Regions from separate parts of the Thermanaeromonas toyohensis ToBE genome, predicted to be linked through region 2. Evidence: riboswitches for the same ligand, from Rfam matches in the RefSeq annotation. Region 2 holds a riboswitch; each other region holds the start of a gene.

Region 1 (4,022 bases), 980 kb from region 2:
ACATATCCTCGGGCGTCATAGCTACGATGCTCCCATGTTTTTCAATAGCCTCAATAGCCGCCTGGTAAAGGGGTACGGTCCCCACTGCTACATGAGCCTTTTCCAGCACGAGGCGCCTCATGGCATCGATATCTCCGCCTGTGCTTAAATCCATCACAGCATCGCACCCCGCCGCCTCCGCCGCGGCCAACTTTTTCTCCTCCATAGCTGGATCGGAACGGTCGCTGGAAGTACCGATAAGGGCGTTCACCTTTACCCGCAGCCCCTCTCCTATACCGCAGTAGTTAAATTCTTTACGTTTTACATTGCGGGGGATAACTATTCTGCCTTCGGCAACACCCCTCTGGACAAACTTTACGTCTACACCTTCCTGGGCAGCGACCCACTCCATCTCAGAAGTTATCTTCCCTGCACGTGCAGCCAGGACCTGGGTCATTACTATCACCCTTTCTTTTTTATTGCGGGTTCTTTTAACCTCTCACTATGCCTTACCTTGCTACTGAGGAGTCTAACAGCTAAGCCTAGGAGTTCCTAAATAATGGGACACAATAGCCATAGCACAGTACTTACCACACATAGTACAAGCCAACGAAGAAGCCTCGCTTCTTTCCCTACGCAACTTACTTGCCCGTTCGGGGTCAATGGCTAAGGAAATCTGTTTCTGCCAATCTAACTCTTTTCTGGCTCGGGAAAGGGCTAAATCCCAGTCGTAAGCTTTAGATGCCCCCTTGGCTAGATCAGCGGCGTGGGCAGCGATGCGCGCAGCTATCACACCTTCCCGCACCTGCTCTATATCAGGTAGGCCTAGATGCTCGGCGGAAGTTACATAGCAAATAAACTCCGCGCCCGCCCAAGCGCTGATAGCCCCCCCTATGGCCGCGCTTATGTGGTCATAGCCTGCAGCAATATCTGTAACAACAGGGCCGAAAACGAAGTAGGGTGCTCCTTGGCAAAGGCTTTTCTCAAGCGCTATAGTAGTTTTAAGTTTATTTAAAGGAACATGCCCCGGCCCTTTAACCATTACTTGTACGCCTGCTTTTCTAGCCCTCCTTACCAATTCCCCTAAGACCACCAGTTCCTGTACCTGGGCCCCATCTAAAGAGTCGGCCAAGCACCCCGGTCGCATCCCATCGGCTAAGCTTAAAGTAACATCATATTTATAGGCGATAGCCAGAAGGCGATCGTAGTGCTCATACAAGGGATTTTCCTTGCGGTGATACAACATCCATCCCATAAGATGGGAACCCCCGTAGCTCACTAAGGGATCTACTCTCCCTTCCCTTTGGGCCCGCTCCACTATTTCCATGGTGAGTCCGCAATGTAGCCCGAAAAAATCTACGCCTTCGGCAGCCTGGCGCTCGATAACTTCAAACAGTTCTTCCACTTCCATTTTGAGTGAAGATCCATATTTTCTAGCCGCTTCGGCAAAGGCCTGGTAGATAGGTAAGGTACCAACAGGAGTAGGCGTAGAGGTGAGGGAAGCCTCGCGCATGGCGTTGATATCCCCGCTTACACTAAGGTCCATAATAGCATCCGCGCCCGCTTCTACTGCTGCTTTAATTTTAGCTATTTCTACCCCCATTTCTGCCCTGTCTCCATACAACCCCACACTTGCGCTTACCTTAGTTCTAAGCCCTTTTCCGATACCTATAGGAACTATATTCCGGCGCTTAACATTGCGGGGGATTACTATGGTTCCCTCGGCCACTCCCTGCCTTATAAATTCCGGGGTAACCCCCTCTTTGAGAGCCACCTCCTCCATTTCTGGTGTAATTATTCCTTGCCGGGCGCTGGTCAGTTGAGTCATGGAGCGGCTACCTCCTTTACCTTTAAATAAGTAAAATAAAAAAGTTCCCAGCATCGCTGAGAACTTTACCATCATCCTCAGGGCTTCCCACCTTCTTTCCGCGAGAAGGTGTACTCCTTACGACCAGGCAGGTCTCCTGGCTCCCGGATCCTTGCTCCCCTGCGCCTTCCCATCCCCCTTCCCCGGTAGCTAAACTTCTACCCTCCGGGTTAAGGAACAGTGGCCTTCTTTTAGGTTCGCTCCCCGGTTACAGTGGCGGGACCGCTTGGGATTCACACCCAATTCCCTATTCTCCCTAGACGGGCACCTGGCCGGGTTATCTTTATTAATTTTTTCGTTTATGATTTTAGTATATGATTTCCCCTGGTGTCAATAGAGGTGTGGCTCTAGCGTTATCTCATCTAGGCCTAGTCCCACTAAAAGGGCCGCTGCTGTCACTTCTCCCCCTAGCTCACCGCACAGACCTAACTTATTTTGTTATATCACATTCCCTGTGATATCACAAAGTTATTATTTGAGCGCGGCATTGGCGTTGTACCTAAATCTTCTACCTTAGCGAAGCCCTGGTAACCTAAAAGAAACCAAACACCTCTCTAAAAGCTTTAAGGAGCCGTTCTTTAACTTCTTCCATAGGTACAGGGCGCCCTATTAAATCTTCTAAAGAGGTAACCCCATAATCCTGCAACCCACAAGGCACGATCAGAGAAAAGTTTTCTAAGGTTGCCTGTACATTAAAAGCAAACCCGTGGTAAGTTACCCAACGCTTTACAGCCACTCCTATAGCACCAATCTTTTTATCCCCCACCCAAGCTCCTGTTAGCCCTTGTTTACGGCTACCTATTAACCCATAACTAGCTACTACCTTAAGCATCACTTCCTCATAAAGCCTCAATAACCTGTGTAAATCTTTTCCATAATAGTTTAAGTCTAAGATAGGGTAACCTACTATCTGGCCCGGACCGTGGTAGGTGATATCACCACCCCGGTCCACTTCCACAAGCTCTATCCCCAGCTCCTTTAAAACTTCTGGGCCCACCAGGAGATGCTCTTTTTTACTACTTCGACCCAGGGTTATTACAGGGGGGAAATGTTCTACTAAAACCAATACATCACCTATCTCTCCTCTGATCCGCTTGTCTACTAGCTCAAGCTGAAGCTCGTAAGTGGACAGATAATCTTTTCTGCCCAGATCAATAACCTTTAGTTCCTGCATATAACAATTCCCGGACTTCCTGTCCGCTTAAGAGTTCTAAGGCTTTTAAAGCGAGCTTTCTAGCCTCTTCATAAGAAAGATGGAGGATAGCCTGTTTTACTTGGGGTATAAAAATAGGGCTCATGCTTATCTCATCTAGGCCTAGTCCCACCAAGAGGGCCGCTGCTGTCACTTCTCCCCCTAGCTCACCGCACAGACCTACCCATTTGTTAAACTTGTGAGCTGCTTCTACTGTAGTATATATAAGCCGTAAGATAGCGGGGTGATAAGGATCGTATAAAGCCGTTACTTCTTCATTTCCCCGGTCTACCGCCAGAGTATACTGGGTAAGATCATTGGTACCGATGCTAAAGAAATCTACCTCGCGAGCTAATATATCTGCAGATAAAGCAGCGGCCGGGGTTTCAATCATTATCCCTATTTCTACCGGTGCCCATTTATTTACTTCATTCTTGGCTTCTTCTAGTATCTTCTTAGCCTCCCTTACCTCCTCTATACTGGCCACCATCGGGTACATTATCTTTAAGTTGCCATAAAGGGAAGCCCGGAGTAAAGCCTTAAGCTGGGTCTTAAATAAATCCCGGTACTTTAAGGTTAACCTTATACCTCTTAATCCCAAAAAGGGATTTTCTTCCTGGGCCAGGTCTAAATAAGGCAGGGGCTTATCTCCGCCGATATCCAAGGTACGAACAACTACTGGTCTTCCTTCCATCAGTTCCAATACTTCCCGGTATGTTTCAAATTGTTCCTCTTCGCTGGGAGGCTGCTCACGATTTATAAATAAAAATTCCGTCCGGAAAAGTCCGATGCCCTCAGCCCCCTGTTTTATGGCCGCTTTCGCCTCCCTAGGGTCTCTTATATTGGCGGCAAGTTCTACTCTTTTACCATCCTTGGTCGCTGCAGGACCACCCCAGATCAGCAGTTCTTGCTGTTGCTTAAGCTTTTTTCTTTTTTCTTCAAATTCTAGGATAAGCTCTTCACTGGGATTTAAATATACCACTC
Region 2 (4,022 bases):
GCCCGCAGGGTAGTGGAGACCCGGCGGGCTGGACACCAAGTAGTGGTGGTAGTTTCAGCGCCTGGCGATACTACCGACCGGCTTATAGCCATGGCCAAGGAAATAAGCCCCAATCCCCCTGCCCGGGAGCTGGACATGTTGCTAGCTACAGGAGAGCAGATGTCCATAGCTCTTCTGGCCATGGCCATACAGGATCTGGGAGAGCCGGTGATCTCCCTTACCGGACCCCAAGTGGGCATCTTGACTGATGGAGTGCATACCAAAGCCCGCATCCTGGAGGTTAACTGCACAAGGCTAAGACGCGAGCTGGAAGCGGGCAAAATCGTGATTGTGGCTGGGTTCCAGGGTGCCACACCCGATAACGAAATTACCACTTTAGGACGGGGGGGTTCGGATACTACCGCTGTAGCCCTGGCCGCGGCTTTAAAGGCAGACCTCTGCCAGATTTATACCGACGTAGACGGGGTCTATACAGCTGATCCCCGGGTGGTTCCTGAAGCCCGCAAACTCTCTTGTATTTCTTACGATGAAATGCTGGAACTGGCCAGTCTAGGGGCCAAAGTCCTTCAGGCTCGCTCGGTGGAGTTCGCCAAGCTCCATAAGGTAGTCTTAGAAGTCCGCTCAAGCTTTAACAATAATGAAGGCACCATAGTGAAAGAGGTGCAGGATATGGAAAAAGCCATGGTAGTAACCGGCGTAGCCGGTGACCGCAATGTAGCCAGGATAGCTATCTATGATGTTCCTGACCGGCCGGGCATCGCCCGGGCCCTTTTTGAAGCCCTGGCTAAGGAAAACATCAATGTAGATATGATCGTGCAGAGCGCCATGCGGGACGGTATAAATGATATAGCCTTTACGGTAGCCCGCGATGACCTGGCTAAAGCCGTGGAAGTGACGGAAAGGGTCAAAGAACAGATCGGGGCCAGCGCCGTAGCTTATGATGACAAGGTAGCCAAGGTTTCCATCGTGGGTGCGGGAATGATCACCAATCCTGGGGTGGCAGCGGGTATGTTCGCCTGCCTAGCTGAGGAAGGTATCAACATCCACATGATAAGCACCTCCGAGATAAAGGTATCCTGCATTATCGATGAAGAACACCTTACCAGGGCCATGCAGGCCCTACACAAATGGTTTAGGTTAGATCAGGAAGCTTAGATCATGTAGGCGGCCCTGAAAGTAGGCCGCCTGTGTTTCTTTAAACTTTGGGAGGTTGGCTGGTATCCCCAGAAGATATCTTTAGCAAACGAAGCTCCGCATCCTGGTTACGAAGCCTTATATGTTGCTTAAATTCAATAAGAATGTCTAAGATCTCGTGCAGGAAGGGGCTACCGAAGGTAGAAAGGAGCCCCACCACTATCATATTAAGGAGCCGATAGAGGCCAGGGTGGCTAACTTTAAGGGCGGAGAGGAGCCCATTTATACCCAATAACCCGAAGACATCCACGGCCGCCATACCAGCTAGTAGAGCAGCCACCACGGCGCTAACCAAAAGCACGCGGGTTCTCCTTTTTTCTTCCTTTATAGGGTCGGCCTCTTCCTTACCTAGCCAGGGCCAGCGGGCTTTAAGCTGTTCCACTATCCCCTGGGTGGCAGCAAAGATGGCCCCCATAATCGTTAAGAAGCGGTTAATATCTTCCAAGGTTATCCGCTCCTTTCTTAAAAGAGTGCTTACACCATATGCTATTCTTTTGAAATACCCCTTGCTATAGGGGGTAGAACTCCAGTATAATAAAAACGACAAGTCAATAAGGAAGACGGGATGGCTACCTCTATAGGTAGCCGAGGGAAGTCAGTGAGAATCTGACGCGGTCCCGCCACTGTGACAGGGAGCAGGCCCACATCAAAAAGCCACTGGGCTTTAGGTTTAAGCCTGGGAAGGCGTGGGTAGCGATGAACTGGAGCCAGGAGACCTGCCTGTCTTCTTTGTACCATGTCCCTACGAGGGATAGGGGGTGGTGCATGATAAGCTAGCGCCTTCTGTTACCGTGGTAGGGCAGAAGGTTTTTTATTTTTCCAGGTGGCTTGGCCTCGAGAAGGCAAGGCCTAAAAGGTTGAGACGGGAGGAGGAGCCGCCTCAAAAAGGTTCCCTTCATAAAAATTAATGGAAGGGTAACTTGAGGTAGGCTATGACTGCCGCCCGGGAAGACCTGCCTGGTGAAAGAGGGGTGGGTTTGTCTCCCGGGGGCGAAATTTAAGCCTTTATCTATCCCCGGTAGTGGACAAACCGGGGTTTTTTCGTAATCTCTCCATGGGGGGCGAGATAAGAGCCCATGGTACGGAGGGCAGGTGAGGGGGAAGGAAAAGCTATACTGGTAATCGGGGGTACAAGGGAAAGCCGAGAATTAACGCGCAGGCTCGGAGATCAAGGTTATACTGTGGTGGTCTGGACAGGCAGCGAGTACGGGCGGAAACTTGCCCTAGAGGATGGGGCGAACATAACCCTTATAGAACCTATTAGTGAAGAAGCCTTACAGCGCGTAATTCAGGAACATGGAGTTAATATGGTAGTAGATTTTAGCTTGCCTTATCCTAATGAAGTTTCCACTTTACTGGAGGATTACTGCTCCAGGTGGAACCTCCCTTGTGTACGTTTCTTCCGTTCTGAGACAGAGCTTCCCCGCCACCCTTTGATCCATGAAGTCTACGGGTGGGCCGAGGCAGCCCAAGTGGCCGCGAAACTGGGGAATACCATTTTCCTTACCACCGGTACCTACAACCTGGAAGTATTCCTATCCAGCCAGGAATTGAAGGGCAAGCGAGTAGTGGTCCGGGTTTTGCCCGAACACCGCGTGATCAAAAAATGCCAGGATCTGGGGCTTACTCCCCGGGATATAGTAGCCATGCAGGGCCCCTTTTCCCGGGAATTAAATAAAGCTATATTCAGAGCCTACAAAGCTAAAGTAGTGGTTACCCGGGACTCGGGCCCTCAAGGAGGGACAGATACTAAAATAGAGGCCGCCTTAGATCTCCGTATACCTGTAGTAGTTATTAAACGTCCCCCTATAAAGCACCAGCATCCGGTAACCTCTCTGGAGGAAATATTTAAACTTTTAGGCGAATAGCCTTAAGGAGTAAGAAAGGAGGCCAGGGTTTTTAACCCGCTAAAGATGCTTTCTAGATATATCAAATTAATTTTAACTCTAACTTCCTACCTTATTTTCGTTTCCCTCTTAGCGCCGCCCCCAGCCTATGCCATGCACATCATGGAAGGGTTCCTACCCCTAGGCTGGGCAGCCTTCTGGTTTCTTTTAGTTCTTCCCTTCTGGGCCTGGGGGTTAAAGAGCCTTAAAGTGAAGGTTTCTGGTCAACCCAGTCTTAAACTTCTTCTGGGCCTGGCAGGGGCTTTCACCTTTGTCCTCTCTGCTTTGAAACTTCCTTCGGTGACCGGAAGCTGTTCTCACCCTACAGGAGTAGGTTTAGGGGCCATCCTCTTCGGGCCAGCAGCCATGAGCGTACTAGGCGCTATAGTGCTCTTGTTCCAGGCCCTTCTCCTGGCCCATGGTGGGTTAACCACTTTAGGAGCCAATACTTTTTCTATGGCTGTAGTAGGCCCTCTGGTTTCTTACGGTATTTATAAGTTCTTGCAGAAAGCCAGGGTACCTTTAAGCATCAACATTTTCTTAGCTGCCGCCTTAGGGGATCTGGCCACCTACGCCGTTACTTCCCTGCAGCTAGCCCTGGCCTTCCCAGCACCGGATACTGGGATCTGGGGATCCTTCGTTAAGTTTATAGGGATCTTTGCGGTGACCCAAATCCCTCTAGCCATCAGTGAGGGTCTACTCACTGTGGTGGTGTTTAATTACCTCTTTGCTTACAACAAAGAAGAACTTAAAGAGTTAGCTGTCCTGCGGGAGGAGGGAAACTAAATTGAACCTAGCTTGGAAAAATACCCTTTTGCTTCTTATTGTAATAATCCTTGTCGTAGCCCCCTTCATAATCCAAAAAGGGGCCGAGTTTGGAGGGGCGGATAGCCGGGCTGAAGAGGTGATAAGCGAAGTTAAGCCCGAATATAAGCCTTGGTT
Region 3 (4,022 bases), 1.6 Mb from region 2:
CGGGGGAGAGGTTTAAGTGTTCCATAACGTCGTAACCATTAATGGCGAGATTTTTAAGGCTAAAGGCTAAACTTTCTTGCTGGATCTTTTTTAAGCGCTGGGAGAATTCCTCCAAGGGTGAAAGATCAGCCTGAGGATCAGTCCCTAAGATATCGGCCCGTCTCAGTTCCAGGAGATCCTCTACCGCTTCTGGGCCTACGCGGCGCAAGAAACGTCGTAGTCCGGCTGGGGTGGTGGGATAAGAAAAGAGGTGGTGGCTAATAAGGTGGAGGACTTTCTCCCTAAACTCCCGGCTAAACTTAAGACGCTCCAAAACAAGTCTTGCCAGCTCTACACTTACCTTTTCGTGCCCATAGAAATGTATATTTTTTTCTTCCTCCTTCCGGCAGGCAAACTTTCCTATATCGTGAAGCAAAGCCGTCCACCGCAAGTGGGGAGAGGGGGAAATTTCCCGGACTACCGCTAGAATATGCTCAAATACATCCAATTTATAACTTTGATTTCCCTGGATAACCCCCTGATTCCGGCTAACCTCGGGTAATATCACTTCTAGTAAGCCTACTTGTTGCATTTTTCTTAAGCACTGGTCGGGATTGGGTCCTAGTAAAATTTTGGTGAGTTCTTCCCGTATACGCTCTGCTGAAACGCGAAGGATTTTTCCCAGGCTGGAAGATATAGCTTTTAATGTGGCTTTATCCCAGTAGATTTTGGCTCCCACGGCTCCTGCGCGACTCATAAGGTAAAAAGCGCGTAACATCCTCAAAGGGTCTTCTTCAAAGCGCTCTATAGGATTGCCTACTGCTTTTATTTCTAGAAGTTTACACTTAAGCTTAGGTATGACCTGGTAAGGATCATACCATTTTTGGGCTACCGGATCGTAGGCTAGAGCATTTACAGTAAAATCGCGGCGTTTAAAATCCTCTTCTAGGGAAACCCCAAAGTTTACTTGACCAGGTTTTCTTTTTAACGTATAGTCCTTTTCCTGGCGGAAGGTGGTAATCTCCAGGGCATGACCCTCTATCATTACAGTAACGGTTCCAAATTTAAGACCAGTAGGAATAGCCCTTTCAAAAAGGCTCATTACTTCTTCTGGAAAGGCGTTAGTAGCGATATCCCAATCCTTGGCTTCAAGCCCCAGCCAATAATCTCTAAGGGCCCCACCTACCACCCAGGCGGCATAACCTTTTTCTTGTAAAGTTTTAACAGCTTGATATACAAAATTAGGAAGCATTATTTTGGTAGGCAACCTATATTCAACTCCTTAATTTATCACTTTATCTTATTATCAAGTTACATCAATTCAATTCTAGCTTACTTTGGCTTACTCCTATAACTTAAACTTTGCAGAAACACTAGGCTAAAGATAGGGCAAAAATATGATAAAATTAAGGAGGAGCAATTTTGTTAACGCCCCAATTAAATAAAAAGCAAAAATGGGGGAGTAAAGTGCCGAGACCACCTAAATGTCGGCGTGTGGCTTTCATTCCGGGTATTACCTATTTTCAACCAGCTGGTATCCCTCTAGAACAGGTAGAAGAAGTTGTCCTGGCGTTAGAAGAATTGGAAGCTATCCGCTTAAAAGATCTAGAAGGATTAGAACAAGAAGACTGCGCTGCTAGGATGCATGTTTCCCGCCCCACCTTTGCCCGGATTTTAAATGCAGCCCGGGCCAAGGTTGCGGAAGCTTTAGTTAGCGGGAAGGCTATTAAGGTAGAGGGGGGTTGCTACCAGCTGGTGGGAAGAATATGCTGTCCCCAATGTGGCAGGAGATGGGAGCCAGAAGAGGATAGCTTAGAGTTTTGTCCCCACTGTGGAAATAGGGGCTCAATAAGGGGGGCAGGAGCTCCGCGAAGGTGCCGTAGGCGGCATGGATGGCAGGAAGGGGAGGATACTTCATAAACCTTGCCAGGCCCTAAGGTAGGAATTAAAGTAGGAATCAAGAAAAGAAGTAGCGAAGTACGGGTGCCCTTAACCTTTAAAGGGTAAAGGGTTAAAAGGGAAGCCGGTGAGAATCCGGCGCGGTCCCGCCACTGTGAAGGGGAGGGCCTTACATTTAGGTCACTGGGGTTTTAAGCCCTGGGAAGACGTAAGGTTCCGGTGAACCTGAGCCAGGAAACCTGCCCGTTGACTTTTAGCTTGCCCACCTACGCGGATAGGGAGGGGAGCGGGGAAAGACATCCTCCACCAAGGTAGGTGGAGGATTTTTTTCTGCGCTTTTAAATTAGAGGGGGAGGCTTAATGGGGTTTAAAATATGCTTTTATACAGCCATTGAAGGGGAATTAGGTGTTTTAAGCCGGGCTGTCCTAAAGGTACAGCAGGATTATGGCCAGATAGTAGAAGTTAGGGCTTTTTCTCACCGGGGAGAAGGTGGAGAGTCGACCAGGCAAATTTGTCAATTAGCCTGTGGTGTTGATCTCATTATTGTGCACCTCATGGGGGGGCCAGATTCCCTGCCCGGGCTTCAAGATCTGGTACAACTAGCCAGGGGGAATAACCTTCCCTTGGCTGTAGTACCTTCCGTGGGAGACGACAGCCAACTTCTTCTTTCTTTAAGCAATATGGAACCTGAGGATTACCGCCAGGTGCGACTTTATATCGCTTATGGTGGGGAAGAAAACCTTAAAAACCTTCTTCTTTGGGCGGCTAGCCGTTATGGTGGCGTAGAAGTGGTGGCAGCCGAACCCCGTCCCCTACCGTGGGAGGGTTTTTACCATCCGGACTACCCGGATCCAGAGAGGGCGGCCGCTTACCTAAAGGAGAAACTTAAAGAAAATAGGCCAGTAATAGGGATTCTTTTCTACCAGAGTTCTTGGGTAGCGGGTAATACAGCCTTTATCGATGAACTCGTTCGGCAAATAGAAAAACGGAATGGAGTGGCTCTTCCAGTCTTCCTTTACGCCACCAGAAATGATGAATTAGGTAGCCACGGCTTGGCCTGGGTACTAGAAAATTATTTCATGCAGGACGGCCTTCCAGTAGTAGATGTAGTGGTCAATACCCTCATGTTTTCCCAGACCATGGCTACACCTACTTTTAGCCGGGTAGGAGAAAAAGGGTTATACGAGCGGCTGGGCGTGCCCCTGATTAAAGCTATCGTTTCCTTAACACCTTATGAGGAGTGGGAAAAAAGCCAGCAGGGCCTGGGTCCCCTAGACGTAGTTATTAGCGTGGCTTTACCTGAGTTTGACGGGAACCTAATCAGCGTGCCTATAGCTACCCGGGAAGAGAGCGGGGAGGATCCTTTAACTGGGGCTGTCCTTACTAGGTATGTACCCATCCCCCAGCGGATAAATAAAGTGGCCTCCCTGGCCTTGCGCTGGGCCTGGCTCCGGCGCAAACCCAACCGGGATAAAAGGGTGGCTATTATCCTCCATAATTACCCACCGCGCAACGACCGGATAGGTTGCGCCTTTGGTCTAGATACTCCAGCCAGCGTGCACCGTCTGCTGGTAGCCATGCGGGCGGCCGGTTACCGGGTGGAGGACTTACCGCCGGATGGAGCAGCCCTTATGGAGAGGATTTTGTCCGGGTTGACCAATGAGCGGGGCTGGCTGGACCCGCGAGAACTGGACCAGCGAGCAGAGGCCCGGGTGGAAGCGGAAACCTACCAGGAGTGGTTTAATAGTTTCCCGGATCCTGCCCGAAAGCGTTTAAGCCGGGATTGGGGAGAGCCGCCAGGTGAGGTTTTTACCTATCAAGGCCACCTCCTTATCCCAGGCATTCTCTTAGGAAATGTTTTTATAGGCATCCAGCCACCCCGGGGGTTTTTGGAGGACCCAGCTACCATTTATCACAGCCCGGATCTGGCTCCCCCTCACCATTACCTGGCCTATTATCGCTGGCTGCGGGACGTATTTCAGGCGGATATGGTTTTTCATATTGGGAAACACGGTTCTCTGGAATGGTTGCCAGGGAAAGGGATAGGTTTGTCTGAAGCTTGCTTCCCCGACCTAGCCATAGGCGACCTGCCCCATGTCTATCCCTATATTATCAACAACCCTGGTGAAGGTACCCAGGCTAA

The links. Region 2 has a riboswitch for cobalamin ahead of cobK (precorrin-6A reductase). Riboswitches for the same ligand answer to the same signal wherever they lie in the genome.
Region 1: it holds a riboswitch for cobalamin, as region 2 does, so the genes downstream of both, thiC (phosphomethylpyrimidine synthase ThiC) here and cobK (precorrin-6A reductase) in region 2, are expected to answer to the same signal.
Region 3: it holds a riboswitch for cobalamin, as region 2 does, so the genes downstream of both, cobN (cobaltochelatase subunit CobN) here and cobK (precorrin-6A reductase) in region 2, are expected to answer to the same signal.

Annotation. Positions count from the first base shown of each region.
Region 1 is NZ_LT838272.1:1,200,413-1,204,434, reverse strand. Features, by position in the region: gene bzaB (B12 lower ligand biosynthesis ThiC-like protein BzaB) at 1-436, opposite strand, end outside; gene thiC (phosphomethylpyrimidine synthase ThiC) at 509-1,807, opposite strand; cobalamin riboswitch at 1,917-2,133, opposite strand; gene B9A14_RS18220 (putative PEP-binding protein) at 2,177-2,269, opposite strand; gene lipB (lipoyl(octanoyl) transferase LipB) at 2,379-3,020, opposite strand; gene ptsP (phosphoenolpyruvate--protein phosphotransferase) at 2,998-4,022, opposite strand, start outside.
Region 2 is NZ_LT838272.1:2,184,462-2,188,483, reverse strand. Features, by position in the region: gene B9A14_RS11325 (aspartate kinase) at 1-1,155, shown strand, start outside; gene B9A14_RS11320 (hypothetical protein) at 1,196-1,639, opposite strand; cobalamin riboswitch at 1,740-1,932, shown strand; gene cobK (precorrin-6A reductase) at 2,271-3,062, shown strand; gene B9A14_RS11310 (energy-coupling factor ABC transporter permease) at 3,108-3,866, shown strand; gene B9A14_RS11305 (energy-coupling factor ABC transporter substrate-binding protein) at 3,868-4,022, shown strand, end outside.
Region 3 is NZ_LT838272.1:405,258-409,279, forward strand. Features, by position in the region: gene B9A14_RS02005 (CCA tRNA nucleotidyltransferase) at 1-1,246, opposite strand, end outside; gene B9A14_RS02010 (DUF134 domain-containing protein) at 1,447-1,899, shown strand; cobalamin riboswitch at 1,944-2,139, shown strand; gene cobN (cobaltochelatase subunit CobN) at 2,239-4,022, shown strand, end outside.